2 linked regions of the Dehalococcoides mccartyi 195 genome follow. The protein of the gene in region 1 binds, or shares a complex with, the protein of each later gene. Links are inferred from orthologs where the notes say so. Each region holds a gene or a part of one and is shown on either strand. Other genes may lie near its edges.

Evidence for each region.
Region 2: the proteins of tsaD (region 1) and tsaE are in contact, whole or in part, in a crystal structure (PDB 6N9A), measured with the Thermotoga maritima proteins. The link is inferred for Dehalococcoides mccartyi 195 from one-to-one orthologs. Residues at the interface, in WP_004082750.1 of Thermotoga maritima: Cys10, Asp11, Arg49, His50, Leu82, Gly84, Gly135, Gly136, Glu154, Thr155, Leu156, Asp157, Asp158, Ser159, Glu162, Asp165, Lys166, Arg169, Leu170, Tyr175, Lys213, Thr214, Leu217, Tyr218, Gln221, Arg222, Asn324; in WP_004082108.1 of Thermotoga maritima: Leu37, Gly38, Lys46, Lys57, Val59, Lys60, Ser61, Thr63, Phe64, Thr65, Leu66, Met67, Val69, Pro71, Tyr82, Arg83, Leu84, Asp86, Asp88, Phe89, Asp93, Ile128, Asp130, Glu131, Arg134.

What each region holds. Positions count from the first base shown.
Region 1 is NC_002936.3:1,285,190-1,300,928, reverse strand. What follows is about bases 2,370-5,169. They hold tsaD (tRNA (adenosine(37)-N6)-threonylcarbamoyltransferase complex transferase subunit TsaD), read right to left. Parts: upstream 4,360-5,169; coding sequence 3,379-4,359; downstream 2,370-3,378. Other genes in these bases: DET_RS07295 (HlyC/CorC family transporter), read left to right, coding at 4,478-5,169; groES (co-chaperone GroES), read right to left, coding at 2,592-2,888; groL (chaperonin GroEL), read right to left, coding at 2,370-2,564. Also shown: DET_RS07315 (M16 family metallopeptidase), read left to right, coding at 1-862; more of groL, read right to left, coding at 951-2,369; more of DET_RS07295, read left to right, coding at 5,170-5,752; DET_RS07290 (TIGR03936 family radical SAM-associated protein), read left to right, coding at 5,733-6,377; DET_RS07285 (M48 family metallopeptidase), read left to right, coding at 6,377-7,555; DET_RS07280 (histidine phosphatase family protein), read left to right, coding at 7,558-8,181; tRNA lysidine(34) synthetase TilS, read left to right, coding at 8,225-9,655; DET_RS07270 (arsenite methyltransferase), read right to left, coding at 9,652-10,494; HgcAB-associated protein HgcC, read right to left, coding at 10,498-10,746; DET_RS07260 (nicotinate phosphoribosyltransferase), read right to left, coding at 10,865-11,866; purH (bifunctional phosphoribosylaminoimidazolecarboxamide formyltransferase/IMP cyclohydrolase), read right to left, coding at 11,884-13,425; purM (phosphoribosylformylglycinamidine cyclo-ligase), read right to left, coding at 13,555-14,577; purF (amidophosphoribosyltransferase), read right to left, coding at 14,692-15,739.
Region 2 is NC_002936.3:371,359-387,286, forward strand. What follows is about bases 3,448-6,436. They hold tsaE (tRNA (adenosine(37)-N6)-threonylcarbamoyltransferase complex ATPase subunit type 1 TsaE), read right to left. Parts: upstream 5,194-6,436; coding sequence 4,702-5,193; downstream 3,448-4,701. Other genes in these bases: DET_RS02180 (bifunctional tRNA (adenosine(37)-N6)-threonylcarbamoyltransferase complex dimerization subunit type 1 TsaB/HAD family hydrolase), read right to left, coding at 3,448-4,724; thiL (thiamine-phosphate kinase), read right to left, coding at 5,190-6,200. Outside these bases: ATP-dependent zinc metalloprotease FtsH, read right to left, coding at 1-1,549; DET_RS02165 (TIM barrel protein), read right to left, coding at 1,621-2,451; rsfS (ribosome silencing factor), read left to right, coding at 2,565-2,915; ndk (nucleoside-diphosphate kinase), read right to left, coding at 2,916-3,344; more of DET_RS02180, read right to left, coding at 3,354-3,447; DET_RS02195 (class I SAM-dependent methyltransferase), read left to right, coding at 6,492-7,268; DET_RS02200 (class I SAM-dependent methyltransferase), read left to right, coding at 7,270-8,037; DET_RS02205 (iron-containing alcohol dehydrogenase), read left to right, coding at 8,039-9,133; DET_RS02210 (prenyltransferase), read left to right, coding at 9,117-10,037; DET_RS02215 (class I SAM-dependent methyltransferase), read left to right, coding at 10,037-10,639; DET_RS02220 (metallophosphoesterase family protein), read left to right, coding at 10,753-11,499; 16S rRNA (adenine(1518)-N(6)/adenine(1519)-N(6))-dimethyltransferase RsmA, read left to right, coding at 11,519-12,394; ispE (4-(cytidine 5'-diphospho)-2-C-methyl-D-erythritol kinase), read left to right, coding at 12,388-13,242; DET_RS02235 (rubrerythrin family protein), read left to right, coding at 13,298-13,795; DET_RS02240 (hypothetical protein), read right to left, coding at 13,872-14,111; DET_RS02245 (potassium channel family protein), read right to left, coding at 14,196-15,005; DET_RS02250 (CCA tRNA nucleotidyltransferase), read right to left, coding at 14,992-15,928. UniProt on the Escherichia coli protein: Required for the formation of a threonylcarbamoyl group on adenosine at position 37 (t(6)A37) in tRNAs that read codons beginning with adenine.

The sequences.
Region 1 (15,739 bases):
CAACCCTTCCCACCGGGTAGGGCTGCTGCTTGATGAGATACTCTGGCCGGATCACCCGCTGGGGCGGGATATAGCCGGCAGCCGCCAGAGTGTGGCCGGTCTGGACAGCCAAAAACTGCTTGATTTCATGCACCGCCATTACACCCCTGCCAATATAGTGGTGGCAGTAGCCGGGGATATAAAGCATAAGAACGCCGTTTCGGCCATTTCTCAGGCCTTTGGCGGTTTGGCCGGGCAGCAAAAAGTTCAGACCTTTGAGCCGTATCACTCCGGCAACCCTTGTCAGGTAGGGGTGGACAAGCGTGATGCCGAGCAGATTAACCTGATGCTGGCCATGCCGGGCATGAACCGTCTGGATGAACGCCGTTATGCTTTCAGCATATTAAACACTATACTGGGTGACGGCATGAGCAGCCGCCTTTTTGCCCGTGTCAGGGATAATCTGGGTTTGGCTTATTCTGTCCAGTCCGGGCTTGAGTATTTGCATGATACCGGGGCTTTCTCTGTTTTTGCGGCGGTAGATCCGGCTAATCTGACTGCCTGTATAAAGGCTGTACTTAGTGAACTGGAAACTGCCAAGACAACCATAACAGCTGAAGAGTTGACAAAGGCTAAGGAAATGTCCAAGGGACGGATTCAGCTGGCTATGGAAGACAGCCGCTATATGGCCAAGTGGATAGGTTCTCAGGAACTGCTGTGCCAAAGGGTGAACACCCACGAAGATGTTATTCGCCTGATAGACGGGGTCAGCCTGAAAGGTGTTATGCAACTGGCAGGCGAATACTTCCAAAAACCCCAAATGCGGCTGGCACTGGTAGGGCCTGTTGACAAAGATGCAGTAGCCTGTCTGCTGAAAGACTAGACAATATATTTGTATCTAAGCCTATTGTGAATAATAGAAAAGGGCGGGACTTTAAAGTCCCGCCCTTCTTGTTTAACCCGTTTGGGTCTTAGTACATTCCGGGAGCTTCAGGCATGGGGGGAGCGGGGTTTTTATCCTGAATATCAGCTACCAGTGAGTCGGTGATGAGAACCATATTGGCAATGGAGGAAGCGTTCTCAAGGGCAGAGCGGACAACCATGGTGGGGTCAATGATACCCATTTCAGCCATATCGCCGAAGACATCTTTCTCAGCGTTGTAACCATGGCCTACGGGTGAGTTCTTGACCTTGTCAACGATAACGTTGCCGTCTTTGCCGGCGTTGGTAGCAATCCAGCGGACGGGTTCAATAAGAGCCTTGCGGACAATGCTGACACCGGTGGCTTCGTCGCCTTCCAGTTTCAGGGCATCAAGGCAGGGCAGGGCATTCAGGAGGCCGGTACCGCCGCCGGGCAGGATACCTTCTTCAATGGCGGCACGGGTGGCAGCCAAAGCATCTTCAACGCGGGCTTTGCGCTCTTTCATTTCGGTTTCGGTAGCAGCGCCTACTGCGATAACAGCTACGCCGCCGACCAGAGCAGCCTGGCGTTCCTGCAGTTTTTCGCGGTCAAAGGCAGATTCGGTTTCTTCAATCTGGGCTTTAATCTGCTTGATGCGGTTCTTGATAGCTTCGGCAGAGCCTTCGCCGTCAATAATGGTGGTCTTGTCTTTATTGGAGACAACTCTGCGAGCATGACCGAGGTCAGCTTCGGTTACGGAATCCAGCTTGCGGCCGGCTTCCTTGCTGATTACATGGCCGCCGGTCAGTATGGCCATATCTTCCAGCATAGCTTTCTGGCGGTCGCCATAGCCGGGGGCTTTGACAGCCAGGATATTCAGGTTGCCGCGCAGCTTGTTGACTACCAGGGTAGCCAGAGCTTCGGCTTCAACGTTTTCGGCTACAATGACCAGATTCTTTGAAATCTGCAGGATTTTTTCCAGAGCGGGCAGCAGCTCGGCAACGGTTTCAATCTTGCGGTCGGTCATCAGGATGGTGGCATCTTCCATGATGGATTCCATCCGGCCGGGGTCAGTTACGAAGTAAGCGCTGATATAACCGCGGTCAAACTGCATACCTTCTACGTAGCTGGTTTCATAGCGCAGACCACGGGATTCTTCAATAGTGATAACACCGTCTTTGCCGACTTTATCCATAACGTCAGCAATCAGGTTGCCGATTTCGGGGTCTTTACCGGTGATGGTGGCTACCTGAACAATCTGCTGTTTGCCCTTGACGGGGGTGGAGTTCTTGCGGAGCTGGGCCTTAAGAGCGGCCACAGCCTTTTCAATGCCGCGTTTCAGGTTGATGGGTTCGGCACCGGCGGCAATATTCTTGAAGGCTTCGTTGATAAGGGCCTGAGCCAGTACGATAGAGGTGGTAGTACCGTCACCGGCGGCATCGCTGGTGCGGGTTGCGGCCTCTTTGACCAGCTGGGCACCCATATTTTCAAAAGCATCGGGCAGTTCAATATCACGGGCAATGGTTACACCGTCATCTATAACAGTGGGTGCGCCCCATTTCCGCTCCAGGGCAACGGGATGACCTTTGGGACCAAGGGTTACTCTTACTGTGTTAGCCAGAGTATCAACGCCCTTCTTGAGGGAGACCCTGACTTTTTCGCCAAATATAATCTGCTTAGCCATTATACCTCCTAATATTCGTTAAAAAATTTAGCCTACGATTTTAGCCATAATCTGGCTTTCGGGCATGATGATGTAATCAATACCGCCAGATTTAAGTTCAACACCGCCGAATTTGGGGAAAAGAACCTTGTCACCGACTTTAATGCTCATGAGTTCGCGTTTGCCATCTTTGTCCAGACGGCCGGGGCCCACGGCGACAATCACGCCTTCCTGAGATTTTTCCTGAGCGGCGTCAGGGATGATGATACCGCCTTTGCTCATGTCTTGTTTTTCCTGGGGCTGGATGAGTACCATGTTGTGCAGGGGTTCGAATCTAGTTGCCATTATTCCTCCTTCTAAGTTTGACTAAATTTATTGCGGCAATGTTTTAGCAGTCTCAGTACGAGACTGCTAACAGGCATATAATACAGCACTGGGAAGTCGGCTGCAACTGCAATCAGCGGTAATTACAGGTATTTAGAATAAAATAACCATAAATACACCCTTAAGACTACGAAAAGCTATTTAATCCAATGCTGATAACTCTCCGGAATGCTTTACAGTATGTCAATAGCAATGCTTAGCAGAGCTTTAACAGGGTTTGCTAAACTGAAAATATACTAAAGTATAGAATAGTACTAAGCATAAATGCGCAGTCAATTTACGTATTAAGTACGATAGCAAGGGCTCTGGTTCTGGTCTATACTGATTGCAGTTCTCAAAGATCTGGATGGTCTTTGAAATACTGTACAGGCCGCCTCAAATACTGTACAGTTTGTAAAAGGGAGCTCGGAAACGAGTTCCTTTTTTATTTGGCGAAGAAATGCTTTAGATATCAGGAAACAACGGACAGCGCCGGCAGTACATCCATGTCCAGCCTGTCCTGACCGCCGGATATAAAGCGGAAATAGCCGCAGGAGGCTATTACGGCGGCATTGTCGGTACATAAGCCTATGGGTGGTATGGAAACCGGCAGAGGGGATTGTTCGCTTAGCTGTTTACGCAGCAGGTTATTGGCGGCCACTCCGCCTGCCAGCAGTATCTGCTTTACGTTGTACTCATGGGCGCAGTTCAGGGTCTTGGTTACCAGTACATCTACCACCGCTTTTTGAAAGCTGGCGGCGGCGTCATTTACCGAACAGACTTCGCCGTTTTCCACCAGCCGGAGCAGGGCGGTTTTCAGTCCGCTAAAGCTGAAGTCATGGCTGCCGGGTATCCACGAGCGCGGCAAATCCAGTACTGCCTCACCGTCCTGCGAAGCTCTGTCTATGGCCGGCCCGCCTGGATAGCTTAAACCCAGTATTCTGGCGGCTTTGTCAAAGGCTTCTCCGGCGGCATCATCACGGGTACGTCCCAGCAGCTGATACTGACCATGCCCTTTCATCAGCACCAGGTCGGTATGCCCGCCTGAGACAGTCAGGCACAGGCAGGGGAATTCCGGTATCCTGCCGGAAAGCCAGTTGGCATAGATATGGCCGTGCAGGTGGTTTACCGCCACCAGGGGTATGCCGCGGGCGGCGGCTATGGCTTTGGCGGCATTTACCCCCACTATCAGAGAGCCTGCCAGACCCGGCCCGTTGGTTACAGCTATGGCCGAAATTTCATCAAATCCGGTACGTGCTTCCTTAAGTGCGTCACTTATGACCGGTAATATGGAAAGCAGGTGCTGGCGGGAAGCCACTTCGGGGACTACCCCGCCGTAACGGGAGTGGATATCTATCTGCGAGGATACCCGGTTGGATAAAATATTTACCCCGTCTGCCACTACTGCGGCAGCGGTTTCATCACAGGAGCTTTCTATACCGAGTATCTTCATATATGCAGGATTATAGCATAGACAATGTCAAGGGGCTAAACCCTTTGACACCTATATAGGGCAATGTTATTATAAATATCCAGGCCATGTAGCCTAGGTTAGTGAGGTTTTCTTCAAAATGAGTACCGATACCTGGTACCTTATACTCTTCTTTCTGTGTATTGTCTTTTCCGCTTTTTTTGCCAGCTCTGAAACAGCCTTTATTTCGATCCAGCGGTTCCGCCTGCAAAATATGGTTCAAAGTAAAGTAAAGGGCGCAGACAAGGTCTCGCAGCTGATGGAGAGGCCGGAAAAATTCCTTTCCACTGTACTTTTGGGCAACAACTTTGTAAATACAGCCGCTTCCGCTTTGGGTACTGTTCTGGCGGTTTCTATCTGGGGTAATGAAAGAGGCGTGCTTATCGCCACTGCCGGGGTTACTATTATTTTGCTGGTTTTCGGCGAAACCACCCCCAAAACTCTGGCTACCCAGCATTCTGAAAAAATAGCCTTCGCAGTAGCCCCTGCGGTAGAGGTGATTTCCAAAATATTCGCACCTATAGTAGCTCTGCTTGGCTGGATATCCTCCGGTTTTACCAAGCTCTTCGGCGGCCCTGCCCTTAAAAGTTCCCTGGTGGCCGAAGATGATATCCGTGCTATGATAACTGTCGGCCATAAAGAGGGGACGGTTGAAGAAGATAAAGCGGAGCTTCTGCACAAGGTATTTGAGTTTTCAGACCGGCCGGTCAGGGAAGTGATTGTACCCAGACCGGAAGTGGAAAGCGTGGAAAAAGGCTCAACCCTGAAAGATTTTCTGGATTTATATGCCGAGTCCCCCATGTCACGTTTCCCGGTGTACGAAGACAACATGGATAACGTGCTGGGTATTTTATCTATCAAAGACGTGCTGATGGCACTGGCCAAAGGCACTCATAACCAGCAGGATTTGGTAGATGACCTTATGCGCCCGGCTTATTTTGCTCCTGAAACCAAGCCTATCGGCAAGCTGTTTAACGAGATGCGGGAAAAGAATTTCCGGATGTGTGTGGTGGTAGATGAGTATGGCGGTACGGCCGGTATCGTAAGCCTTTCCCGCCTGATGGAAGAGATAGTAGGGCCGGTGGGTGATGAACTGGCGGAAGCCGAAAAAGACTACGAATCTATAAACGAATACACCTTTCAGGTGGACGGCAGCATGCGGATAGAAGAAGCTAACGCAGAAATGGAACTGGACCTGCCCGAAGGTGATTATGAGACTATTGCCGGTTTGATACTTGACCGCCTGGGATACATACCCAAGCAGGGTCAGCAGATTAAACTTCAAAACCTTAAGGTAGTGATTACCCGTATGAAGGGTATGAAGATTGATGAAGTCCTGATAACAAAGGAAAAGCGTGCAGCGTCTAAGAGTTAGATACCAAAGGGGAGAAAACCTGAAGTTTATTTCTCACCTTGACATAATACGCCTGTGGCAAAGGGTTTTTTACCGGGCCGGGGTAGAACTGGCCTATTCGGAGGGCTTTAACCCTCACCCCCGAATGGCTCTGGCCTCACCCTTGCCGGTGGGGTATACCAGCCGGGCGGAGTTTATGGATTTATATACCTCTGCTGCTGTCAGCCCCCATTATTTTGAAGATTTGATTAACCGCCACCTGCCGGAGGGCGTCAAGATACTTCAAAGCTGCGTTGTTCCCCCCGAACATGACTCACTCCAGGCGCTGGTACGGCAGGCAGAGTATCTGGTAAGCGTAAATACTTCAATGTCTTTGGCGGAATGCCATAAGGCTGTAGATGATTTTATGGCTAAAGACAGCTTCTTGTGGCAGCTGCAGCGTCAGGACAAAGTAAAGGAATATGATTTACGCGCCCAGACAGCTGAACTGGAAGTGGTCTCTCTTTTGGATGGTGTGCTGTGCCTGCGGATGCTGCTTCAGTGTGACAGCAAAGGGGCCGGCCGCCCCGAACAACTCACCAAAGCCCTGGGTATCAGCGAATTTCCTTTGTCAGTGGAGCGTATACGGCTTGTCCTGGAGGCCTGATGCCTGAAGAAGAACTGGCTCTTCCCCCCGAAGATAATCTGAACTCTCCCCCTAAGCTGGATACCCAGCGTCAGCAACAAGCCAGAGAGTACGGCCGTATTGAGCGGCGGTTTACTTATATCCAAGCCCTTATCATTGCCGCAGCCGCATTGGTTTTAATATTCGGCGGGTTATCCGCCTCAGTTGCTGCCCATTTGGTATCTCACCCTGTCTGGGCAGCTGTTATTTACTTTTTGCTGCTGGCGGTTGTTTACGAAATATTCAGTCTGCCGTTTGGTTATTATACCGGGTATATACTGGCTAAACGCTACGGCACTTCCCGACAGACCCGCCGGGCTTTTTTTGCGGATACAGCCAAGTCTTTTCTGATTATGCTGGTGCTGGGTGCGCCTCTGGTTGCGGCGGTATATGCCGTTATGGGTGCATGGCCGGATATCTGGTGGCTGCTGGTCTGGCTGGGATTTTTAGCGGTGAGTTTGGGTATGACCTTTATTGCCCCTGTCTGGCTGATACCCCTTTTCTACCCTATGAAACCGCTTGAAGACGGGCAGCTGAAAGACAGTCTTTTAGAGCTTTGCCGGCGTATAGGCGTATATGTCCGCGGGATATATGTTATAGAGCTGAGTAAGCGCGGAACCGCCGCCAATGCCGCCCTGATGGGTTTGGGGCGTACCAGGCGGATAGTCCTGAGTGATACTATGATAGACCGTTATTCCATACCCGAAATAGAGGTTGTCCTTTCTCATGAGATTGCCCACCAGCAGCATAACGATATGCTCCGTCTTTTTTCTCTTCAGGCGGCAGTCCTGTTCGGGGTGCTGGCGGGGGGCGGGCTAATTTTCAGTTATCTGGGTGATGCGGTGGGGTATAATGGTCTGACAGACCCGGCCGGGCTGCCGCTTATGGGTAGTATCCTGTTTTTTTTGCTGATGGCAGTTGCCCCGCTAATCAGCCTTTTTACCCGCAGGCTGGAAAAGCAGGCAGATGAATTTGCCCTTAATATCAGTAATAATCCTTCGGCCTTCCGGACAGCTATGACCCGCCTGACCAACCAGAATCTGGCTGAGGCTGAACCCTCAAACTGGCTGGAGCGGCTGACCCAGGACCACCCTAACTATACTCAGCGGATTAGTCTGGCAGACGAATTTGAAAAACGCCATAGTGTAGACAGAGGTTAGACATGACCAGAATGTATTTGATTCGCCACGGGGAAACAGACTGGAATAATAAAAGACGGCTGCAGGGCGGGTTAAGTGATACCCCCCTGAATGAAAACGGGCTGCGCCAGACCCGAAATCTGGCACTGCGGCTCAAAGATGAAAAACTGTCTGCCATATACTCCAGCCCGCTCAGCCGGGCCAAAGTGACCGCCGAGGTGATTGCCCTTGAGCACAGCCTTGCCATCAATACCGCACCAGACCTTCGGGAGATAGAGGCGGGTGATTTTGAGGGTATGGACATGGGCAGTGCCAATATGAAGGTTACCGAACTCTTTACCGAACCCCACCCGGAGGGCGGTTTGCCCCGGATTCCGGGCGGTGAATCCCTGACTGATGTCCAGACCCGTGCCTGGCGGGTTATCACCCAAATAGCCGCTGACCATCCTGACCAGAATGTGGCGGTGGTCTGTCACTATTTTGTGATACTGGCGGTTATCTGCAAGGTGCTGGATTTGCCTCTGGAAAAAATGGCCAATTTCAGGCTTCACATTGGCAGTCTGAGTCTGATAGAGTTTAAGGGCAGCCAGGCCTATCTGGCACTCTTTAATGAAAACGTTTTTCATCAGGACAGCCGTTGTATTTGAGAAAATACTTGTTGACGAAGTTTTTAAAAGGCGGGACATACCCTTGGACAACAATGAAATTTTGAGCGAACGGGTAAGCAGATATATAAAACAACAGGGCATGGTGTCAGACGGAGATGAAATCCTGCTGGCGGTTTCTGGCGGGCCTGATTCCGTTTGTATGCTTTACATAATGCATAAACTAAGCTGTGAAATGGGTTTCAGTTTGCGGCTGGCCCATTTGAACCACAGCCTGAGGGGTGAAGAATCCGAGCGTGATGCCGCCTATGTGGCCGAACTGGCGGCTGCTTTGGGTGTACCCCTTTGCCAGCAGAAAGTCAGTGTCAAGGCCTATCAGGCTGAACACCACCTGTCAACTGAAGAAGCCGCCCGCGAAATGCGGTATGCCTTTCTTTGCCGGACTGCTGCTGAGTATGGTTCGGCGGCAGTGGCGGTGGGACACACCACAGATGACAATATTGAAACGGTTATGCTTCATCTGGTACGCGGCAGCGGAACCCGCGGGCTTCAGGGACTTAGGCCTGTTTTAAACCGTACGGTAGCCGGTGAAGGCTGTCTAAGGGTTATCCGCCCTCTGCTTGGCCTCAGCCGGGCTGAAACTCAAAATTACTGCTGCGAAGCCGGGCTTTCACCCGTACAGGACGTAACTAACCAGAGTACAGACCTTTTACGCAACCGTATCCGCCTTGAGGTGCTGCCCATGCTTAGGGGAATTAACCCCGCCTTTGAAGAAACCATACTCCGCACTGCATTTATTGCGGGTGAAGAAATGGCCCTGCTGGACGAAGTGACTTCTCAAATGAAGGCTGAGCTGGTAATCCGGCAGGACAATGTGCTTATGATTGAAAAAATAGAGATGCAGCGGCTTCATCCGGCACTCAAAAGAAACCTGCTTAGGCAGATGCTGGAAGAACTGCTGGGCGGACTGAAGGATATTGAAGCCCGTCATATAGAAAGCATTATCCAGACTCTGGACAAACCTGCCGGACGGCGAATAGACCTGCCTTACAAGCTGGTCTTTCAGGTGGACTATGAACATTATTTGCTGGGCTGGGAGATTGATGAACTCTGTCCGTACCCGCCTTTTCAGGGGGAGTACCGGCTGGGAGTTGGCACTGAAACTATTTTGGACGGCTGGACTGTAAAGACCGAAGTCTTGCCTTCCCCGGTAGGGCTGGATTTAAGTGAAAGTACTCTGGTGGCCTATCTGGATATGGACAAAGCCGGGAGTGACCTGGCTGTCCGCACCCGCACCGAAGGTGACCAGTTTCAGCCGCTGGGCATGGAAGAAGCCAAAAGCCTGAAGGAATTTATGATAGATAATAAAATCCCCCGAAGCTGGCGGGCCAGAGTACCCCTGCTTTTTTCGGGCGCAGAAATACTCTGGCTGGTGGGCTACCGTATCGGCCAGTCTGCCAAGGTAGATGAAAATACCCGCCGGGTGCTTCGGGTGGAATTTAAACTCCAAAATTAAAGCGGTTTGTAAGCCCTTAACCTGAGACTGCTTATCAGGCCGTCCAGTGCGTTGGTTTCAGTATCTTCACCGCTCTGGCAGGATTCGCCTGAACAGCCGCAGCTGCATCCGCAACCTTCATCGTCGTTACAGCAGCTATCTGCGCCATAGGTTTCTTTGGAAAGTAATGTTATGTCAACAAAGCCGGCCTCATTGATGATATCCAGATAATCGTCAAACTGTTCTGCCCCGGCAATACAGCTTATATAGGCAGCGGCAGATTTGCGGACTTCGTCCGGCAGTTCACCTTCCAGTACAATATCAGATATAACTATCCGCCCGCCCGGCTTGAGCACCCGCAGGGCTTCCTTGAAAACGGCAGGCTTGTCCGGTGACAGGTTTATTACGCAGTTGGAGATGATAAGGTCTATGCTGTCTGACTCCAGCGGCAGGTTTTCAATCTCCCCCTGGATAAACTCTACATTGGTATAGCCGCCCTGAAAAGCATTGCGTTTGGCTATAGACAGCATTTGGGGTGTCATGTCAACACCTATTACTTTGCCTTTTGCACCTACCCGCGGGCTTGCCAGAAAGCAGTCAAAGCCGCCGCCTGACCCCAGGTCCAGTACGGTCTCACCCTCTTTTATTTCAGCCAGTGCCAGAGGGTTGCCGCACCCCAGCCCCAGGTTTGCCCCTTCGGGAACGGAGTTTATTTCCTCTTCGGTGTAGCCTGCCTGAAGGCTGGATTCGGCGGCTATGTCAGAATTGCAGCTGCAACAGCTGCAGCCGCTGGCTGGCGAAGCCGCTCTTTCGGCGATATGTCCATATTCGTCACGAACCAGTTTTTTGATGTCTGTCACGGGCTAATTTCCTCCTGCCACTGTCATATTTTTTAAAATAGGGCTGACTATTTCGTTTGCCAGTTCTGAAAATTCGTCTGCTTTGATAAGCAGCAGACAGCAGGGCTTGCCGCCTGAATGGCGGGTGATAGCTGCCAGCTTGTCTCCCGGCTGAATATTCAGTTTGGTGCGGATTTCTTTGGGCAGTACCAGCTGGCCGCGGGCATCTACGCTTAAGATGGCATCTACCCCGCAGCAACATTTTTCTTCCATCTCGGCCTCGCAATAAATCAGAAAAATCAGAATATACTGAATAATACTTCAGGCGGGCTTTTCTGTCAAATAAAAAAGCGGCTGGTTAGAGCCGCTTTAAGCAGTATCACGGGGAATATTAACGCACTTTTTTAAGGCGGGGATTTTGGGATAGACCGGGAATACGTCCCCGCTTGGCTACCGCTTTGCCCGCAATTTCGTGCAGGTCTGCAGTGAAGTCAATGGGGCGGGCGCCGCTTATATAACTGCCTGTGCCGTAGCCGTCTACCGGGGCGTTATTCTCTGCGAAGTAGCGGATACGTTCCGGGGTAAGGCCGCCGGAAACGAATATCTTGACGTGATTGTGTCCGGCCATATCCAGATTAGCCCGCACTTCTTTAACCAGGTCAGCCGTGACCCTGCCTCTCTCAAAGGGGGTGTCCAGTCTGACACTGTCCAGCCTTTGTCCCATGGCTTCGGCTACCCGCAGGCTTTCTTCCACCTCGTCCTTGAAGGTGTCCACCAGAGCTACTCTGGGTACTTGGGGCGGCATGTGTTTGTCAAAGGCCAGGGTAGCTTTCAGGGTATCACCCATAACCAGTATCAGGGAATGGGGAATAGTGCCCGAAGGGCTGATGCCCCAGAGGCGCGCCCCTTCAATAGACGAACAGCCTTTGCACCCGCCTATCATGGCGGCATAATCCATCCGTCCGGCAACCAGCGGGTGAATATGGCGGGCACCAAAACTGGTAACGGGTATATCCCCGGCCGCTTCAACACATTCACGGGCGGCGGTTGCCCAGCCTGTGCCGGATGCCAGCATACCCAAATAAACAGTCTCGTAAAGACCGAAGCTCAGGTAAGGAGCTTTGATACGCATCACAACTTCCTTGGCGGAAATCTGGTCGCCATCTTCCAAAGCCCATATTTCACCCTCACCCGCCGGTAATACCGCCTGCAGAAGCTCTACAGCCTCGCTCAGGCCGCACAGAATACCGGGGCGGGTGGTAAATACTTCCATTACCGTCTCCGGGTTCTGGTTTTCCTTAGCCAGTATTTCCACCGTACGGGCAAAATAAATATCAGTGGTATCACCTGAGAGCAGGTTCCCGGGTATATTGAACTTCGGTTTAACAGGCATAATTCCTCCGGTTCTTTCTAATGGCGGAAGTGGCGGGTACCGGTAAATACCATAGCTATATTGTACTTGTTGGCAGCGTCAATAGATTCCTGGTCACGGATAGAACCGCCCGGCTGGATAATGGCGGTTACTCCGGCGGCAGCCGCCTGTTCAACGCTGTCAGGGAAGGGAAACATGGCATCTGAGGCCATGACACTGCCCTTTGAGGCCTCACCGGCCTTGCTCTTGGCAATGTCTACGCTGACTACTCGGTTGGGTTGCCCTGCGCCCATTCCCAGCAGGACTTTATTTTTAGCCAGGACAATGGCGTTTGATTTAATATGCTTGACTGCCCGCCAGGCGAATTTCAAATCTGCCATTTCCTCAGCGGTGGGTGCCCGGTTGGTGGCTACCTTGGTCTGAAGGGCCTCTTCGGCCAGTTCATCAGCCGCCTGCACCAGCAGCCCGCCTTTTACCCGGCGGTAATCCAGCGAAGCGGCCTTGTTTTCCGCATGTTTGGGCAGTTCGGCTATGAGTATACGCAAATCCTTGCGGGTTTTAAGGAATTCCAGTGCCTCCGGTTCGTATTCGGGGGCAATGATGATTTCATAAAAGACACCCTTCATGGCTTCGGCCATGGACAGTGTCACTTTGCGGTTGGAGGCTACTATACCGCCGTAAGCCGAAACGGGGTCACCCGAAAAGGCCTTCTTGTAGGCTTCGGCAATGTTTTCGTCACTGGCCAGACCGCAGGTATTGGTATGCTTGACTATGGCTACTGTGGCAGCCGCAAAGTCAGTGGCGGCTCCCCAGGCGGCGTCTGCGTCCAGAATATTGTTAAAGGAAAGCTGTTTGCCCCAGACCTGCTGCGCCCAGGTAATGCCGCTGTCCTGCCCTTGTCCAACCCTGTTTTCAGCATAGAAAACAGCCGGCTGGTGGGGGTTTTCACCGTAACGCAGGTCATAGCGTTTGGAAAGGGCTATGGTCATATTTTCGGGGAAACCCTCTTCTCCCTGCCAGAGGTACTGGGAGATGGCCGTATCATACATGGCTACGTGCTGGAAGGCCTTTTGGGCCAGTTTCTTGCGTTCGTCAAGGCTCAGAGTGCCTGCCTGAAGGTGTTCCAGTACACGGGAGTAATCCTGAGGGTCTACCACCACAATCACACTGGGGAAGTTCTTGGCGGAAGCCCGTATCATGGTAGGTCCGCCGATATCAATATTCTCCAGTGCATCAGTCAGGCTTACATCCGGCCGGGAAACAGTCTTGACAAAGGGGTAGAGATTGACTACCACCATGTCAATGGGTTGGATATGGTGTTCTTCCAGTTCGGCCATATGTTCGGGCAGGTCACGCCGGGCCAGTATGCCGCCGTGTACCTTGGGATGCAAAGTTTTGACCCGTCCGTCCAGTATTTCAGGCGAACCGGTCATGTCCGAAATGCCGTGAACGGTTACATTTGCCTGCTGGAGTGATTTCTTGGTTCCGCCGGTGCTGTATATATCAAAACCCAGTTCTGACAAGCCTTTGGCGAATTCGATAAGACCGGTTTTATCTGAGACGCTCAGGATAGCCCTCATGACAATCCCTCCTTATGTTAAATAAATTTATTTTTACCAGGTGCATAAATATATTTGCGGCAAGCTGCTCTTGGCAGCTATGCCCGTATAGTCTGTGAAAAAGCTGCCTCTGGAAAGAATCCCGGCTGCTTATTCAATTATTACCTGCACTCCGCTTTGGCGGGCTGCAATCTCCCCGATTACTTTTGCTTCCGGCAGATTTTGCATTATCAGAGCGGCCTCTTCGCTGCCGGCTATAATCACCATGCCTATACCCATATTAAACACGTGGAACATCTCTTCGCGGTCTATTCCCCCGGTTTTCTGGATAAGCTGGAGGAGGGGCGGTATTTCCCAGTTTTTAGTTTCAAAACGGGCGGATACATCTTCGGGCAGTGTCCTGGGGACATTGTCTGTCAGGCCTCCGCCGGTTATGTGGGCCAGCCCTTTTATGAGGGGGAGGTTGGGCTTTATTTCTTTCAGATAACTGCGGTGAGGCACCAGCAGGGCTTCGCCTGCGGTTTGCCCCAGTTCGGGATAATATTTATCCAGAGCTTCGCGGCTTTCGCCCAGAACTTTGCGTGCCAGCGAATAACCGTTGGTGTGGAGTCCGTTTGAAGCCAGACCCAAAATGACATCTCCCGGTTTGATACCCCGGTTGATAAGCATATTTTCCTTTTCAACTACCCCTACGATAAAGCCGGCCAAATCATAATCTTCCCCGTGGTAAAGGCCGGGCATTTCGGCCGTTTCTCCGCCGATAAGGGCGCAGCCCGCCTCTAGACAGGCGGTAGACAGTCCCTTGACAATGTCGGCTATTTTTTCAGGCGAAAGTTTGCCCATGGCTATGTAATCAAGGAAAAAGATTGGTTCAGCCCCGGAGGTCAGTATATCATTGACAGAGTGGTTGACAATGTCAATGCCTATAGTGTCATGTTTATTCAGCACCCCGGCCAGTTTCAGTTTGGTGCCTACTCCATCACAACTGGAAACCAGCACCGGGTTTTTGTAGCCTTTGAATTCGTACATTCCGCCGAAAAATCCCGGCCCGGCCAGTACCTGGGAGCCCAAAGTGGCTTTGGCGTACTGCTTGATGAGTTCTTTTGATTTTGAGGCGGAATTTATATCTACTCCTGCCCCGGCATATGTATCTTTGATGTGCCCACCTCTCAAATTGTGGTAACTAAGATTATCAGAAATAGCTATCAACTGCAAAGAAAAAACACCGCCGAAGGTATAAAACTTCGGGCGGTGTTAAATCCGGAATAACTCCCTGCGGGGGGAGGATTAGCTGCCGGGTGATGGCATCTGGCAGCAGTTGCCGCGCTGGTTGCCGAGTGCAAATTTATCCATCTCCAGCTGAACCGGCAGGGCGTATTCGCCGGTGAAACAGGCCAGGCAGAAGTTATCTTTGGGCAGCCCCACTGCCTTTATAAGGCCGGGCAGGCTGAGGTAACCAAGTGAATCTGCCCCTATGTATTTCTGTATCTCAGGCACGCTCATTTTAGCGGCAATAAGCTCCGAACGGGTGGCCATGTCTACCCCGAAGAAACAGGGGTTGGTTATGGGCGGGGCGCATACCCTCATATGTACTTCTTTGGCACCGGCTTTGCGCAGCAGGCGGATAACCTGGGGGGTGGTAGTCCCGCGGACTATGCTGTCATCTACCAGTACTACCCGCTTGTCTTCCAGAACACTCCTCAGGGGGTTGAACTTGAGCTTTACTCCCAGGTCGCGAAGGTGCTGGTCAGGCTGAATAAATGTCCGCCCCATGTAGCGGTTTTTAATAAGGCCTTCGGCCGGGGGTATGCCTGAATTTATAGCATAACCTATACCGGCTGCTGTAGCGGAGTCAGGTACGCCTATCACCAAATCCGCTTCTACCGGGTACTCTCTGGCCAGCTCTGCCCCCATAGCCTGGCGGGCGGAATATAAAAGCTGCCCGTCTATCTGGCTGTCAGGGCGGGCAAAATAAATAAATTCAAATATGCACAAAGCCCGGCGGGAAATCGGCTGTTTGAAACTGGTTACCCCGTTTTCATTTATAGCCAGAATTTCACCCGGCTCTATTTCGCGTATGAAATCAGCCCCGATATGGTCAAGGGCACAGCTTTCGGAAGCAACTACGTAACCCCCTTGAATTTTGCCCAGGCACAGGGGGCGGACACCCAGCGGGTCACGCATGGCGTAGAGGGTGTCTTTGGTCATAATAGTGCAGGAAAAAGCCCCTTTAAGGCGGTTCATGGCATAGCGTATCCGTTTGACCCAGTCAGTTTCAACTGCTGACAGGATAAGCTGGCCGATTATTTCGGTATCTGTAGAGCTTTTAAAAACA
Region 2 (15,928 bases), 920 kb from region 1 along the record:
GCGGCCCCAGTTTGTCACTCATACCATAGCTGGTGACCATCTTGTGGGCAATATCGGTAGCCCGGCGCAGGTCATCTGAAGCACCGGTGGAAAGTTCTTTAAAGGTCAGCTCCTCCGCTACATACCCGGCCAGCAGCCCGGCCATCATGGCCTTGAACTGGGAGCGGGTCATCAGGTAGCGGTCTTCGTTGGGTAGCTGGCGGGTATGCCCCAGGGTCATGCCTCTGGCCACAATGGATATTTTGTGAACAGGGTCAGCCCCCTGTACCAGCCGAAGCACCAGCCCGTGTCCGGTTTCGTGGTAGGCGGTGACCTCTTTTTCCTGGGTGCTTATGCGGCGGCTCTTGCGTTCCGGCCCGGCAATAACCCGGTCAATGGACTCTTCAAGGTCTTCGGTCTCAACCACTTTGCGGTTCTTGCGGGCAGCCAGTATGGCGGCCTCGTTAAGAAGGTTAGCCAGGTCCGCACCCGAAAAGCCGACTGTTTGCTTAGCCAGATTTTCCAGATTAACCGTATCTGCCAGGGGTTTGCCCTTGGCATGTATTTTCAGTATGGCTTCACGCCCGGTTATATCCGGTTTGTCCAGCACTACTCTGCGGTCAAAACGGCCGGGGCGGAGCAGGGCGGGGTCAAGGATATCAGGGCGGTTGGTAGCCGCAATAACTATTACGCTGGTATCGGTATCAAACCCGTCCATTTCCACCAGTATCTGGTTAAGGGTCTGTTCGCGTTCGTCATGCCCGCCGCCCAGTCCGGCACCGCGCTGGCGTCCGACAGCATCTATTTCGTCTATAAAGATAATGCAGGGGGCATTCTTTTTAGCCTGGTCAAACAAATCACGCACCCTGGAAGCACCCACGCCCACAAACATTTCTACAAACTCGGAGCCGCTTATAGAGAAGAAGGGAACTCCGGCTTCTCCGGCAATAGCCTTGGCCAGCAAAGTTTTACCCGTACCGGGGGGGCCTATCAGCAAAATACCTTTGGGAATGCGGGCACCCAGCGCCTGAAACTTTTCACGGGATTTCAGGAACTCTACTACTTCGCCTACTTCCTGTTTGGCTTCGTCTACCCCGGCCACGTTGGCAAAGGTAATGGTGGGCTTGTCCATATTAAAGAGCTTGGCCTTGGAGCGGCCGAAAGAGACGGCCTGATTGTTGGCGCCCCTGGCCTGGGTAAAGATGAAGATGAGCAGGCCGCCGAATATCAGGAAGGGCAGATAGGTAAGAATCATAGTGCCCCAGTCCAGTCCGCCTGCCGGCTGGATATTTACCTTGACATCAGTCAGGTCCAGGCCTTCAATGTCGTAAATACTGGCAATGTATTCCTTTACGGTGGACAGTTTTGTGCCGTCAGTGGTAGTTACCTCTATATTTTCACTGTCAACTGTAATTTCGGCAATCTTGTGTTCCTGAGACAGGGTTATTATCTGGCTCAGAGGCACTTCCTCCGGTTTCTGGGAGTTCGGCACCAGAAACGAAAAGATTGCTATGATAGCCACCAGCATCACGATATAAATAATGGTGCTGCGTTTCCAATTTGAATTCATTTGGTACCTCAAAATTTCATGTAATATGGGACATATTAAGTAAATTATAGCATATAAGGATTGCGTCGTCTTCAGGCCAGAGAGAAGTAGGTCTCTTTAAGAAGCAGGGCATCTTCCTCCAGATTAGGGCTTTCGCAGATTACCAGCCCGGCACAGCCTTTGTCACGAAGGCAAAGCAGCAGTTCTTTATAATTGAAATCTGACTCAGCCAGGTTCAGGTGCTGTCTTTCGCCGCGGGGTGAGTAATCTATACCGGAAATGTGTATATGCATATTTTTAAGGGCGCTTTCACCCAGGTAATCAGCCATAGTGGTTAACATAAAACTAAACTCGGAATAAGAGTTGAATTTGCCGGTGCGGGCATGGTAATGGGAAAAATCTATAGTCGGCAGCAGGCCGGGTATCTCGCTGCAAAGTGCCATAGTCTCCTTAAGGTCTCCGAACTGGGTGACTTTGCCGCTTACTTCGGGGCGGAGGCTTATCGGAAAGCCCTCTTTCTGAAGACGTTCAGCCACCGGGCGGATATTATCCCGTATGGCTTCGTAGGCGGCAGAAGGCGAATCCGTCAGGTAAAAACCTGGGTGAAATACCAGTGACCCCGCCCCGCACAGAGATGCCGTTTTGGCGGACTGGTAGAGCAGGTGCTGGCTCATTTTAACCTTGTTTTCTTCCACTGCATTAAAGTTCAGGTAGTACGGGGCATGGGCGGACAGCTTTATGCGGAGAAGCTCTGAAAGTATGCGTACCGGATTGGTATCCGGGGCTTTCATATATACCCCGCGGACAAACTCTATTTCCATGCCATCCAGCCCCAGCTCTGCCACCCGGTGGATACCGTTCTGGGTGGTGTGTTTGGGGGTGGAATAGGGAATGCCGGCGGTGCCGAAAAGTAAACCTGCCATAGGGTATAAGTATATCAGATGTGTTCGGCATTTAAAAAACCTAAGGCCTGTTTTAGCCTTATTACAGCCCGCAGCGGGTTGTATGCTATACTAAAAACAGATTTTTGGGGAGGGTGCACTTGGAATCAATAGATATTGCCCGGCAGATGGTAAGTATAGCCAGTGAGAAACAGGCTGAAGATATAGTCCTTTTGGATGTCAGGGAGTTGGTTAGTTACTGTGATTATTTCGTGCTGATGAGCGGCGCTTCCGGCCGTCAGCTTTCGGCTATTGCGGATACGGTTGAAAAGACCTTTAAACCTCTTAAAATAGGGCCGCGCCACCGTGAAGGTGACGCGGATTCAGGCTGGATACTGCTTGATTTCGGCGGGGTGATTGCCCATATATTCACCCCCGAAATACGCTCTTATTATAAGCTTGACCGTCTCTGGGAGAATGCCCCCAAACTGGTTTCTGTCCAGTAACTAACGGCGGTCGTAGTTTACCAGTTCGCTTTCGCTGAAAAACAGGCTTATTTCATGTTTGGCGTTTTCAGCCGAGTCTGAGCCGTGAACGGTATTCTGCTCTATATTTATACCCAAATCTCCCCGTACCGTACCCTTTTCAGATTTGGCAGGGTCAGTGGCGCCCATAGCCTTGCGCATTTTCTCAACGGCATTTTCGCCCTCAAAAACAGCGGCTACAATAGGGCCGGAGGTAATGTAAGTGACCAAATCCTTGAAAAAGGGGCGTTCCCGGTGGGGGGCATAGTGCTTGTCAGCTAAAACGGCATCCATCTGGAGCATCCGCAGGCCAATCATTTTCAGCCCCAGTTTTTCCATTCTGCCCAGTATTTCGCCGGACAGGCCGCGGTTAACGCCGTCAGGCTTAACCAGTAAAAGTGTTCTTTCCATATTTCTCCTTTATTTAGCGCCGGCCAAACCTATAAAACCGGCTATATCTTCTACACTAATCTTGCCCAGGGTGTCAACTATCATATCAGCTTCGCTCAGGGCCTGGGGTTGCTGGCTGTTGGTAACAGCTATGCATTTCATACCGGCTTTCTTGGCGGCTTCCACTCCGGCGGGTGCGTCTTCTATTACCAGGCACTCTTCCGGGCTGGCGCACAGTCTGGCGGCCGAGAGTAAGAATATCTGGGGGTTGGGCTTGCCCTTGGTGACATCTTTTTCGCTGACTGTAGCCAGGAAGTAGTCCCCTATACCCAGTTTAGTCATAACCAGCTTGATATTGGCCAGCGGTGCCGAAGATGCAATGGCCATGCGGTAACCGGCTGTTTTCAGGGATTTTAAAAGTTCTATCACACCGGGAAACAGCTGTATCTCCTGCCCGGCGTATTCACGGAAAAGGTGTTCCTTGCGGTCAGCCAGAGTGTGGATAGTATCCGCGTCTGACTTCTCACCCAGCACCGAATAAATTATCATGTCATTCCGCAGGCCGAAGGTACGGTAAAAATCTGCTTCGGAAAAAGTATAACCTATCTCCGCAAAAGTAGTCTGCCATGCCCGCATATGAAAGGGGGCGGAATCTGCAATTACCCCGTCCATATCCCAGATAACGGCTTTGTTTTGGGAGAGCGGCAGGCCGGTGCGGTGTTTGCGGGGGGATATCTGGGGGCGGCGCAGGTAAAGCGGTTGCAAACCGGCAGGGCTGTCAGTCAGGCCGTCTTCAATCCTCTTTTTAGCCAGCCGTGCCAGCGAGGCTGCCCTTGAAGGGCGTATATCAGCCGGGGCAAATACTGCTTTTTTATCTCCAAGCAGGGCTTTAAGCTCGGTTTGGCTGGTTTGGCTTATCGGCCCGCAGATAACACAGGGTTCACTGACTTCAGCGGCTAAATCAGCCAGATTGGTGATATAGGGTTTAACCTCTTCTTTTAAGCCGTCTCCGTTCTTTTGGTAGATCGCTGCGGCATATTCCTGCTGTCCTGAGGGCAGTAATGCCCACACCTTAAGGCCGCTTGCCAGATAGGGGTAGGCGGCCAGTTCCAGTGTGCCGATACCGCACAGGGGGATATCCAGAGCAAAAGCCAGGCTTTTGGCGGTGCTCAGGCCTACTCTTAAGCCGTTAAAACTGCCCGGCCCTATGGAAACCGCAATGGCTGAGGCATCTTTAAGGCTTAGCCCGGCTGACTCAAGCAGCCACTCCAAACGGGGCAGCAGCTCTACCGTCTGGTTTTGGTGGCTTAGCCAGTTGTACTGGGCCACTATTTCATCATCTTTAAGGACAGCCAGCCCGGTGTCCGGGGTGGCTGTATCAATGGCTATTAAAACCGGCATCCTTTACCCTCTGTGCAATCTCATTTAGCAGCTCTTCATAGCGGATACCCCAGGCAGACAGGGTCAGTTTCCGCTTATTTTCATCCAGATAGGCTATTTCTATCCGCAGGTTTTCCGTAGGCAGCAGCTCATCGGCTTTGTCAGCCCACTCAACCACCGTTACTCTGCTGCCGTAAAAATAGTCATCCAGTCCCAGTTCCTCTATTTCTTCGCTCAGGTCCAAACGGTATAAATCTATGTGATACAAAGGTAACCGCCCGTACATCTCACGCACCAGTACAAACGAAGGGCTCAGGGCATTTTCGGTAACATCCAGCCCCTTGGCTATTCCCTGGGTCAGGTTCGTTTTGCCTGCTCCAAGGTTCCCCACCAGGAAGATAATATCCCCGGCTGATGCCAGTCCGCCTATTATCTTGCCCAGGTCTTGGGTTTGCCGGGTACTGTGACTCACCAGTTCAAGTTGGTTCATTTCGGTTTTTTAAAATGCTCCCAGCCGTTCTTTTCCGGCTGAAGGGCCCTCCCATCTTTATCCACTAATTTCAGTTCATCCGGTTTACCCGGAATAATCTCACCTATAATAGTAACCGGTATTCCGCTTTGGGCTGATATCTGCTCTATCACTTTGGCCGGGGCGGTAAATAGCAGCTCGTAATCTTCCCCCCCGTAAAGTGCCATGTGTTGGGCTTGGAGAGGGTAGCAAAGACGCAGGCTGGGGTGGACAGGCAGCCTCTCAAGCTCAATTCGGGCACTCACCCGGCTCTGCCTTAGTATATGCAAAAGGTCAGCCGCCAGCCCGTCACTGATATCTATACAGCAGCGAGCCCCCTCTTTTACCAGCAGCCGGGCTTCATTTATCCGCGGTTCGGGGCGGTAAAAAGAGCGGCAAAATATCTCCCGGCTTTCGTCTGGAACTTTGGTTTGGTTTAAAAGCATATCCAACCCGGCGGCGGCATTGCCCAGATAACCGGTAACAGCTATTTTTTGCCCTGGCAAAGCCGTGTTCCGGGTAAGCAGCTTGTCCGGGTTTTCTGCCGAACCCAGCAGGGTAACCGCCAGATTTATTAAGGAGGACTGGTTGGTATCCCCGGCTATTATGGCCGTCTGGTATTTGTCAGCCAGGCTTCGCATGGCGTTATAGCAGTCTGTCACGCTGGAAACGAGCGTATCCGGCGGCAGGTCAATATTCACAATAGCATATTGGGGGACTCCCCCCATGGCGGCAATATCGCTTAGGTTTATCGCCAGGGCTTTGTAACCTAAGTCTGCCCAGTTAAGCATACTGCGGTTGAAATGTACGTTTTCAATAAGGCTGTCCACCGTGACCAGCTGGTATCCCTGAGGCCGGAAAACAGCCGCATCGTCACCAATATCCAGTATCAGGTTTTGACGGGCAGGGGTGGTTTCATCTGTTCCCTGGTGCAGAAGTTTGTTCAGCTGGTCTATCAGCTGGCATTCGCCTATGTCAGAAACCTTCATAATGCAAGGATTATACCATTTTCAGCTATCGCCTGCAGGGTCTAAAACAAGCGTTTTCTAAAATTCAAGGAGGGGATTTTTTAGCTTTGGCTTACGTATGGGCTGCGATGGGAATTAACCTTGACAATTAGTACATTGAGGAATATTATTGATTTTTGAAATCGCCATTAGTGTGGCGTTTTTGTTTGGCACTTACTCAAAAAAGCTGAGTTTTGTCATTGGTGGGTTCCCCGTTTCAATGACTTCAGATATGGAATATGTCTAAATAAATGCTTCAAAAGGTGATAGCTGATGAGTAGTTTGGCCGAAGCGCCTATCCATGACCCCGGATTTGACTCTGAAGAGGCGCATAAACGTAAACAGTATATGGTTGACTTGTTCGTAGTCCAAGCAAAAAACTACGATTTCCATGATGATGTTTTCGGGCTTTATGCCCACCGTTTCTGGATGCGGACCGTTCTTAAGATAATGGGGCGGTTTCTGAAAGACCGGAAGCATGTTGATATGCTGGATTTGGCCTGCGGCACCGGCTTTGTTACCTTCAATACAGCCAGAAACTTTGACAATGTTGACATAGAGGCCTTTGATATCAGCCCGGATATGCTGGCCGTTGCTAAAGAACGCTACGAAAAGTATTTCAAAGGGCGGAACATCAAGTTCTGGCGGGGTGATGCCGAAGTTCCCTTTGGCGAAGAGAAATATGACCTGGTAACTACCAGTTTTGCTTACCGCAACTTTGCCAACAAAGGCATTGCCACCGAAAACGTTTTCAATGCCCTGAAGCCGGGCGGTCTGTTTATTATTCAGGACCTTACCAAACCCGAACGCCACCCCATGCGCGGGCTGTATATATTCTACATGAAGTATATCCTGCCGGTGCTTACCGGCATTCTGGGCACCGAAAAATCCGCTGCCCGCTGGCTTTACAAGTCTGCCATGATGATGCCCACTAACGGGCAGATTGTAAAACTGATGGAAAGTAAAGGCTTTGAGAAATGCCAGTACAAGAGCCTGTCACTGGGTATTGCCTGCGTAATCTGGGGTTTCAAGCCGGAGAAATCAGAATAAGATGAGCAGTGTGAATGTAAGCGTAAAAGACCCCGGTTTTGAGTCTGAAGAGGCTCAGGCCCGCAAGCGTTATATGCTCCAGCTGTTTGGCTTTCAGGCCAAACACTATGATTTGCACGATGATATTATAGGTATGGGTATTCACCGCCGCTGGGGCAAAGAGATGGTTTTAGAGATACTGACCTATACCCGCAATATGCCCCAGGTGAAAATGCTGGATTTGGCCTGCGGGACCGGTTTTGTTACCTTTAACACTCTGCGTTACATGAATAATGTGGATATAGACGCCTTTGATATTACCCCCGAAATGGTGGAAGTAGCCAAGGGGCGGCTCAAGAAAAACTACCCTGACCGCAATGTAAAGTTCTGGGTGGGTGATGCCGAGGTACCCTACGGGGATGCCAAGTACGATGTTATCGGCACCTGCTTTGCCTTCCGCAATTTTGCCAACAAAAATCTGGCGGCCTCTAATATTTTTAAAGCACTTAAACCGGGCGGTCTGCTGGTTTTGCAGGATATGACCAAACCCGAAAAACAGCCCTTCCGCGGTATTTACCTGTTTGCCTTGAAAAACTTGATGCCCATCATGGCTCGGATAATAGGCACAGAACGCAAATCAGCCCGGTATCTGGCAAATTCGGTGCTGGCCATGCCCAGTAACGCGGAAATAATGTCTATCCTCCAGAATCAGGGTTTTATAAATATCAAATCCCGCTATCAGAGCGGTGGTATGGGTACACTGACCGTGGCCTATAAGCCGGAGAATTAAAATGGGTAAAGTGGATACACTGGCTTATGACATTGGGAATAACCGTACCCGCCACGTATATATAGGCAGTGACATACTGGGTAGTCTGCCCGAATATGCAAAACAGCTAAATGCGGACAAATTTTTTATAATAACTGATTCCAATCTGGAAAATATTCTAAAAGATAAAATAAAAGATTTGCTTTCCGGGGTGACCGAAACCCACCTGCTGGCTTTCCCGGCCGGTGAAGCCTCAAAAACTCTGTCTACTCTGGAAGACATAGGCTCAAAAATCCTTGACCTCAGGGCTACCAAATCAAGCGTTATCGTCTGTTTGGGGGGTGGGGTAGTAGGGAATCTGGGCGGTCTTACCGCCGCACTCCTTTTCAGGGGTTTGCGCTTTTTCCATATTCCTACCACCATGGTTGCCCAGATAGACAGTGCCATTGGCCAGAAACAGGCCGTTAACTACAAAATGGGTAAAAACCTGTTCGGACAGTATTATGCCCCTGAGTTTGTCTTTATAGATTTTAATTTCCTGCGGACTCTGCCCGAACGCCAGATACGGGCGGGTTTGGCCGAATCTGTAAAACACGGCTTGTGCCAGGAATCCTCCTTTTTTGACTATATAGAAGAACACGCCGGTGATTATTCGCCGGAAGTTATAGATTATATCTCCCGCCATACCATAGAGCTTAAGCTGGAGCTGCTTAAGATTGACCCCTTTGAGGGCAAGCTTGACCCCCAGCTGGAGCTTGGGCATACCATAGGCCATGCGGTAGAGATTATTAAAAACGGCCAGCTTTTGCATGGTGAGTCCATTGCTATCGGCATGGTGGCTGAGGCCGCCCTTTCCTGTGAGATGGGCTATATGAAGCCCGAACTGGCCGCTAAAATAGAGCGTATTTTCAAGAAGCTGGGTTTGCCCACCCGTATTCCGGCGGATGTTCCTCTGGAAGGGGTGCTGGAAGCCCTGCGCTATGATAACAAACGCCGTACTGCCCGTACAGACTTCTTTTTGCTTGAGGATTTTACCCGTTTCCACAAGGAAAATGGTAAAATAGGTACCAAGGTTTCTGAAGAGGTTTTGAAGAAAGTTCTTGAAAGCGCTTACTAGCGAACGTCCGGATTTTCAGGACTGGATACAGGCTGCCCGTCTCAAGTTCCTGCCCCAGGGTGTAATGCCGGTGGTAATAGCCGGCGCTTTGGCTTTTTCTGAAGATACCTTTGACGTAGTCAACTTTGTAGTGGCCTTTTCAGCCGCTGCCGCTGTTCAGATTGGCCTTACCATGTTTAATGACACCCTTGATTATGTTTATGGCACTGATTGCAAACATGCTGATGCCAAAAACCCTTTTTCCGGCGGGAGCGGGGTTTTTACCTGTGGGGTTATAAAGCCCCGCCAGTCCCTCCTGGTTATCTTCTCTCTGTATTTCTTCGCCCTGCTGTGTGCCATTTATATGGCGCTGGATATGGGCTGGGGGGTTATGTGGATTGCCGTTATCGGGGCGGCTATTTCCATACTCTATTCTGCTAAACCCATGCGTCTGGCTTACCATGGCCTGGGTGAGCTGATGATGCTTATCGGTTACGGGCCGGTGCTGACAGCCTGGGGGTATTTTGTGCATACCGGTATGGTTAACCGGGATGTGCTGCTGATAGGTGTTATACCGGGTTTGTGCATGTGGGCAATGATACTTATAAATGAGATACCTGATTATCAGGAAGACCGGGCCGCCGGTAAACGTAACCTGACTTATCGCCTGGGGCCTAAAAATGCCAAAAATCTTTTCAGTATCTCTTTGGCAGGCCTTTACACCTATATACTGGCACTTGTATTTACCGGGGTGATGCCCCCGCTTTCAGCCATATCCTTAGGCGGTATCCCTCTGGCAGTTATGGCTGTCAGGATTGCCCACCGCTATTATAATGACCCCATAAAGGTAGCCATGGCCAATAAATTGATGGTCATAATATATTCGGTCACAACTGCTACGGTGGCCATAGGGATGTTGACATAATGGTAGCCCCCAGTTTTTTTGAAAAAGTTGCCCCGGTATACGAATTTTTAACCCGTATGTTTATGCTGGGTACATTTGAAAGTGCCCGTGACAGAATGCTGAATGAAGATACCTCGGCTTTCAGTGTTCTTGACCTGTGTACCGGTACCGGGTATATTGCCAACAAGATAGAAGCAAAGCGGATTGTAGGTTTAGACCAGTCTGTCCAGATGATGGCCCTTAATGACCGCACCAAACGCCCCAACAAAACTCTGGTACGGGGAAATGCTTACCATCTGCCGTTTGAAGACGGGGAGTTTGAGCGTATTTATTGCTCCAGTGCCAGCCACGAGTTTAAACTCTTCGGTAAAGTACTGGCGGAATGCTTCCGTACCCTGAAGCCCGGCGGTAAGGTGGCTGTTTATGATATTTACCAGCCCAAAAACAAGTTTTATTCCCTGATAGTCAATACTATATACCGTTATCCTGTTGAGCATAATATTATGTGGGTGCATACGCTGGAGGAATGGCGCAAGCTTTTGACCGAAGCCGGTTTTGAGGTAGAGGAGCTGGAAGCTGTGCGGGGGGTATTTGTATTTGTGCGGGCCCGTAAACCTGTTTAAACAGTAAAAAGTTATAGATATATTACAAACAGGCCTTATGCAAGGCCTGTTTTATTTTTCCGCAACAGGTATAGCTAAAAATGGACAGTGGGCACTTAACAAAATAGTACCTTATGGTATCATTAGGTATGCGTTATGCTGTTATGGCGGACATACATGCTAATCTGGAAGCTTTAAATGCCGTTCTGGAAGATGCCGATAAAAGGGGTGCTGCCGGGATATGGTGTTTGGGGGATATTGTAAATTATGGCCCTGACCCGGTGGCCTGTCTGGAAATACTGAAAAGCCGCAAACATCTGGCTGTAGCCGGTAATCATGACCTGGCGGTTGCCGGTAAGATAAACCATTCTCTGTTTGCGCTGGAAGCTGCCCGCGCTCTGGTTTGGACCAGAAACCAGCTGTCCAGCGCGATGATTGATTATCTGGCCTCTTTGCCAGAGGTTGTAGTTGAGGGTGATTTTACCCTGGTGCATGGCAGTCTTCGCCGCCCGGACTGGGAGTATATAAGTACCCCCCAGATTGCGGCTGAAAATTTCGGGCTTATGAGTACCCCTTATTGTCTGGTGGGGCATACCCATATGCCTTATGTCTTTACCCCCGGCCAAAGGGGTATTTGCCGGGGTATGCCGCTTATGGCAGGCAGTATGCAGCCGCTCCGCCAGACCAGTCTGATAATCAACCCCGGCAGTGTCGGCCAGCCCCGGGACGGCAACCCGCAGGCCAGTTACGGTATTTACAACGAAGAAGCCCGTACTTTTTGTCTGTACAGGGTGTCTTATAACATAACGGCTACCCAGAAAAAGATGCAAAAAGCCAAATTGCCCCAGTTTTTGTCAGCACGATTGAGCAAAGGGAGCTAAATCCCTATAATAGGGGTACATGGAGAAAGACGCACCTCTGGCAGCTACTGGTACCCCTTCACTTATGGCTCAGGCCAAAGAGATGATGGAGGGCTATACCCTCAGGGCCCGCAAAGGGCTGGGGCAGCATTTCCTGATAAGCCAGGGCGTGCTTAACAAAATACTACTGGCTGCAGATTTGAAACCCACGGATACGGTTATTGAAGTGGGGCCGGGGCTTGGAGTGCTTACCGAAGAACTCATTAAAAGGGCCGGGCAGGTTATAGCGGTAGAACTGGATGACAAGCTGGTAACTGCCTTGACCGAAAAATTTAAAGCCTATCCTAATTTCAGGATTATCCATTCAGATATACTTAAAACCAGCCCGGCGGAAATACTGGGTCAAAATATTCCCTATAAGCTGGTGGCCAATCTTCCGTATTACATAACCTCAGCCGTACTTCGCCAGTTTCTGGAAGCTGAGGCCAAGCCGGAACTTATGGTGGTCATGGTACAAAAAGAGGTGGCCAAAAATATGGTCGCCCAAACAGGGGACATGGGTCTTTTAACCCTGAGTGTGCGTTTTTACGGCAACCCTTCGCTGGTATCAGTAGTGCCGGGCGGGGCTTTTTATCCTCCGCCGGAAGTGGATTCGGCTATTGTAAAGGTAGCTATCCCCCAGGCAGCCATTATGCAGGGGGTGTCTGAGGCTGATTTTTTTAAACTGGCCAGAGCCGGTTTCGGCACCCGCCGTAAAACCCTTCTTAACGCTCTGGCACAGGGACTGGGTGTATCCAAGCAGAGTGTACTGGCACTGCTGAACAGGGCAGGCATAGAACCCGCCCGCCGGGCAGAGACCTTGAGTATGGAGGAGTGGAAAATGTTATGCCTGGTGTACACGGAGAACCCATGCTGACACTGCTGGCTCCGGCCAAAGTCAACCTTAGTCTGGAAGTCCTCTACCGCCGGAATGACGGGTACCATGAGCTGCGGAGTATTATTCAGTCACTCAGCTTATGTGACCGCCTGTCTTTCAGCCCGGCCAAAACAGTGCAAATAAGCTCAGACAGCCCGGATTGGCAGGCTGAACATAGCTTGGTTTCCAAAGCTGTGGCCTTATTTAGTGAAAAGTGCGGGCAGGGACGCGGGGTAAACCTGACTATAGCCAAGCGTATTCCCCTGGTTTCGGGGTTGGGGGGAGACAGTTCCTGTGCGGCGGCTGTTTTAAAAGGGCTTAACAAGCTGTGGGGGTGCGGTTATCCGCGCTGGCGGCTTATGGAACTGGGGGCAGAGCTGGGTTCTGACGTGCCGTTTTTCATGATGGGCGGTACGGCTATGATGGAAGGACGTGGAGAAACCGTAACCCCCCTGCCCACTCTCAATCAAATGTGGGCGGTTTTGCTGGTTCCTGAAATAGAAATGCCGCCGGATAAAACTGCCGCTCTCTACCGTAATCTGCATGCAGATAGCTTTAGCAGCGGGGAAATAAGCGATAAACTGCTGGAAGATATATGTCAGGGTAAGCTAAGCTACAGTTCGTGTTTCAATGTATTTGAAAAAATAGCCTTCACCCTTTTCCCTGATTTGGCCAAATACCGCTGGCAATTTCTGGAAGCCGGGGCTTACCAGATATTTTTAGCCGGAGCAGGCCCGACCCTCTTTACCCTGCTTAAAGATAAAAATATGGCTGAGAAGATATACCATAATCTGTGCCAGAAGGGGCATCAGGCTTATCTGGTATCCACTTTAGGGCCACTGGATTGATGGGTGGCATAGAGGTATCATATAAATATCATTCAAATATCAGGGAGGTGTTTTGATGTCCAGTTCCGAAAATCTGTCGGCTGCTTTTGCCGGTGAAAGCCAGGCCAACCGTAAATATCTGTTTTTTGCTGATAAAGCTGAGAAAGAGGGTTTTGCTCACGTAGCCCGTTTATTCAGGGCTGCAGCCGAGGCAGAAACTGTCCATGCCCGAAACCACCTTAATGCTCTGAAAGGGGTGGGTGATACTGCGGCTAATCTCTCAGCGGCGGTTGAGGGTGAGAGTTATGAATTTACCAGTATGTATCCGCCTTTTATCAAAGAAGCTGAGGCCGAAGGAAATTCAGCAGCCTTGCTTAGTTTTAACCACGCCAACAAGGTAGAGAAAATTCATCACGGGCTTTTTGAAAAAGCACTGGAAGAAGTAAAGTCCGGTGTCAAAGCCCCGGACCAGGTATACTATGTATGTCAGGTTTGCGGTAATACCGTGCTGGGTGAGGCTCCTGCCCGCTGTCCCATCTGCGGGGCACCCGCCTCCAGTTTCAAGGCTGTCTAGGAAAATCTTTCTTACAAAACCAGGGGGGCAGATATCTGCCCCCTTTTGTATTTTCAGGACTGCTTTTGTGCTAAGGTCAGGTAAGAAAAATATCCTCCGGTTTGGCTGCAAATTCCTGCCCGCAGATACTGCAGCAGAAAAGTACCCGCTCTACTTCGTTATCTTTGCGGTCAATGCGGGCTACTGTTCCGTCTCCGCCGTCCTTGGGGCAGGTGGCACAGAGTATATATCTGAACCCGGTTTCGGGGTCACGGCTGGAGACCAGTCCCTGGGATAAAAGCTTGTTGGTTAGCGCCAAATCCTTTTTTATCTGCATATCATAGTTTCCCCTCTTTGTTTGTTCATTTAGTATATACTCCTAGAGACATTTAGGGTATCCCCGGAATTAGACTAAGGGCTTTTAGTGTTTTGGTATTTCCTGCCCGCAGACGGGGCAGATGTGTTCGTTCAGTTCCTTTTTCCTGCGGAATTCTTCCAGCAGCCCAGCGGATAAAATGGCGGTCGGCAAAGCGAAGACAGCCAGCCCCAGTACAGCGATAACACTCCCCAGAAATTTCCCCAGTGCGGTGATGGGGTAAATATCACCGTAACCTACCGTAGTCATGGTCATAACAGACCACCACATGGCATCAGGTATATTTTTAAACACTTCCGGCTGAGCCGGGTTTTCCACGAAGTACATCAGGCTGGAAGTAATAATAACCAGCAGCAAAATAATGGAAAAAGATATTATCAGGGCTTCTCTGCGTTCGCGGAGTACGTTTAGAATCATGTGGGAGGTTTCGTTGAAGCGCTTCAGATGGCTTAAGCGGAATAACCGCAGGAGCCGCAGGGTTCTCAAGAAACGCAGGTCTACGCGTATAAGGAACGGCAGGTAGAAGGGCAGGATAGCCAGTAAATCCATCAGCACCAGCGGGGATAAGGCAAAGCGTATCCGTCCGGTAAAAGGGTGCGAATACTTCGGCTCAACGGTACAGCTCCACACCCGCAAAATATATTCCAGGCTGAATACTGTCACTGAAAATATTTCAAAACTATGAAGCAGGGTATGATAATCACGTGCAATGGTATCTACCGAACCGAGTATAACCGCCAGCACATTTAAACAGATAAGGCTGATGATAAACCAGCTGATAAACTTGCGGGGCTGGCTTTCAAAGCCAAAGGTCAGCAGGTCGTGCACCTTTTTCATAGTATCATGACTGGTCATCTGCTTGTCTCCGTTTTACATAATCTATTTCATCTGCCCGGCTGGTTAGCTGGCCGTCAAGCTTCAAAAAGAGCAGTTCTCTTAGTATAGTTTGGATAGCCGGGCCGGGTGTAAATCCGAGGGCAATCAGGTCTGCTCCTTTTAAATGCGGCTTTATATTTGAAAGTTCTTCCTCAAAAAGTGAGATATTTTGCCTGACCAGAGGGTTGTCTGACGCTATATAAAAACTCTGCCGGGCTTCTTTCCGGCACTTTACCAGTATCTTGTACAAATGGCTGGGTCTAAGGCCGGTTTTTTCCAGTTCGGGTAGATTTTCAGCCAGATACCGGTAATCACCCAGACAGCCGGTAATATATTTACCGGGGTTAAGCCCGGTTACCAGGTTTTCTGCCTGAAGTTTATTCAGACGGGCAGAGAGCAGGCAGTAATATATTACCCTGGGTATACATGTGCCGTATATTTTTCTGGCTTCGGCAAATTTTCCCACCAGCCAGCCATCAGCCTTTACACCCGGCAGGCTGTATCTGAGGACGCCTGTTTCCTCTGCTTTCAGGAAGATATTTTCAGGTTTGGCTTCTTCCAAAACACATTCTATCTCATAACGCAATCTGTCAGCACCTATCAGCGGAATTAGCTGCATATCACGCTTAAGCAGGGCAAGAGTCTCAGCCGAAATATCAAAACCGAGCCGCTCCGAGTAACGCAAAGCCCGCCAGATGCGGCTGGGGTCATCCTGGAAGCTCTTCGGATGGAGTACGCTAAGTTTACCCTGTTTCAGGTCTGTAAGCCCGTCATAGGGGTCTACAAGGCAGCCGGAATTCTGTTGGCTAAGGCTTATGGCCATGGCGTTTATTTTGAAATCCCGGCGAAACAAATCTGCCTTGATATCGCCTGCGCCTACTTCCGGCAGTTTGCCGGGAGCG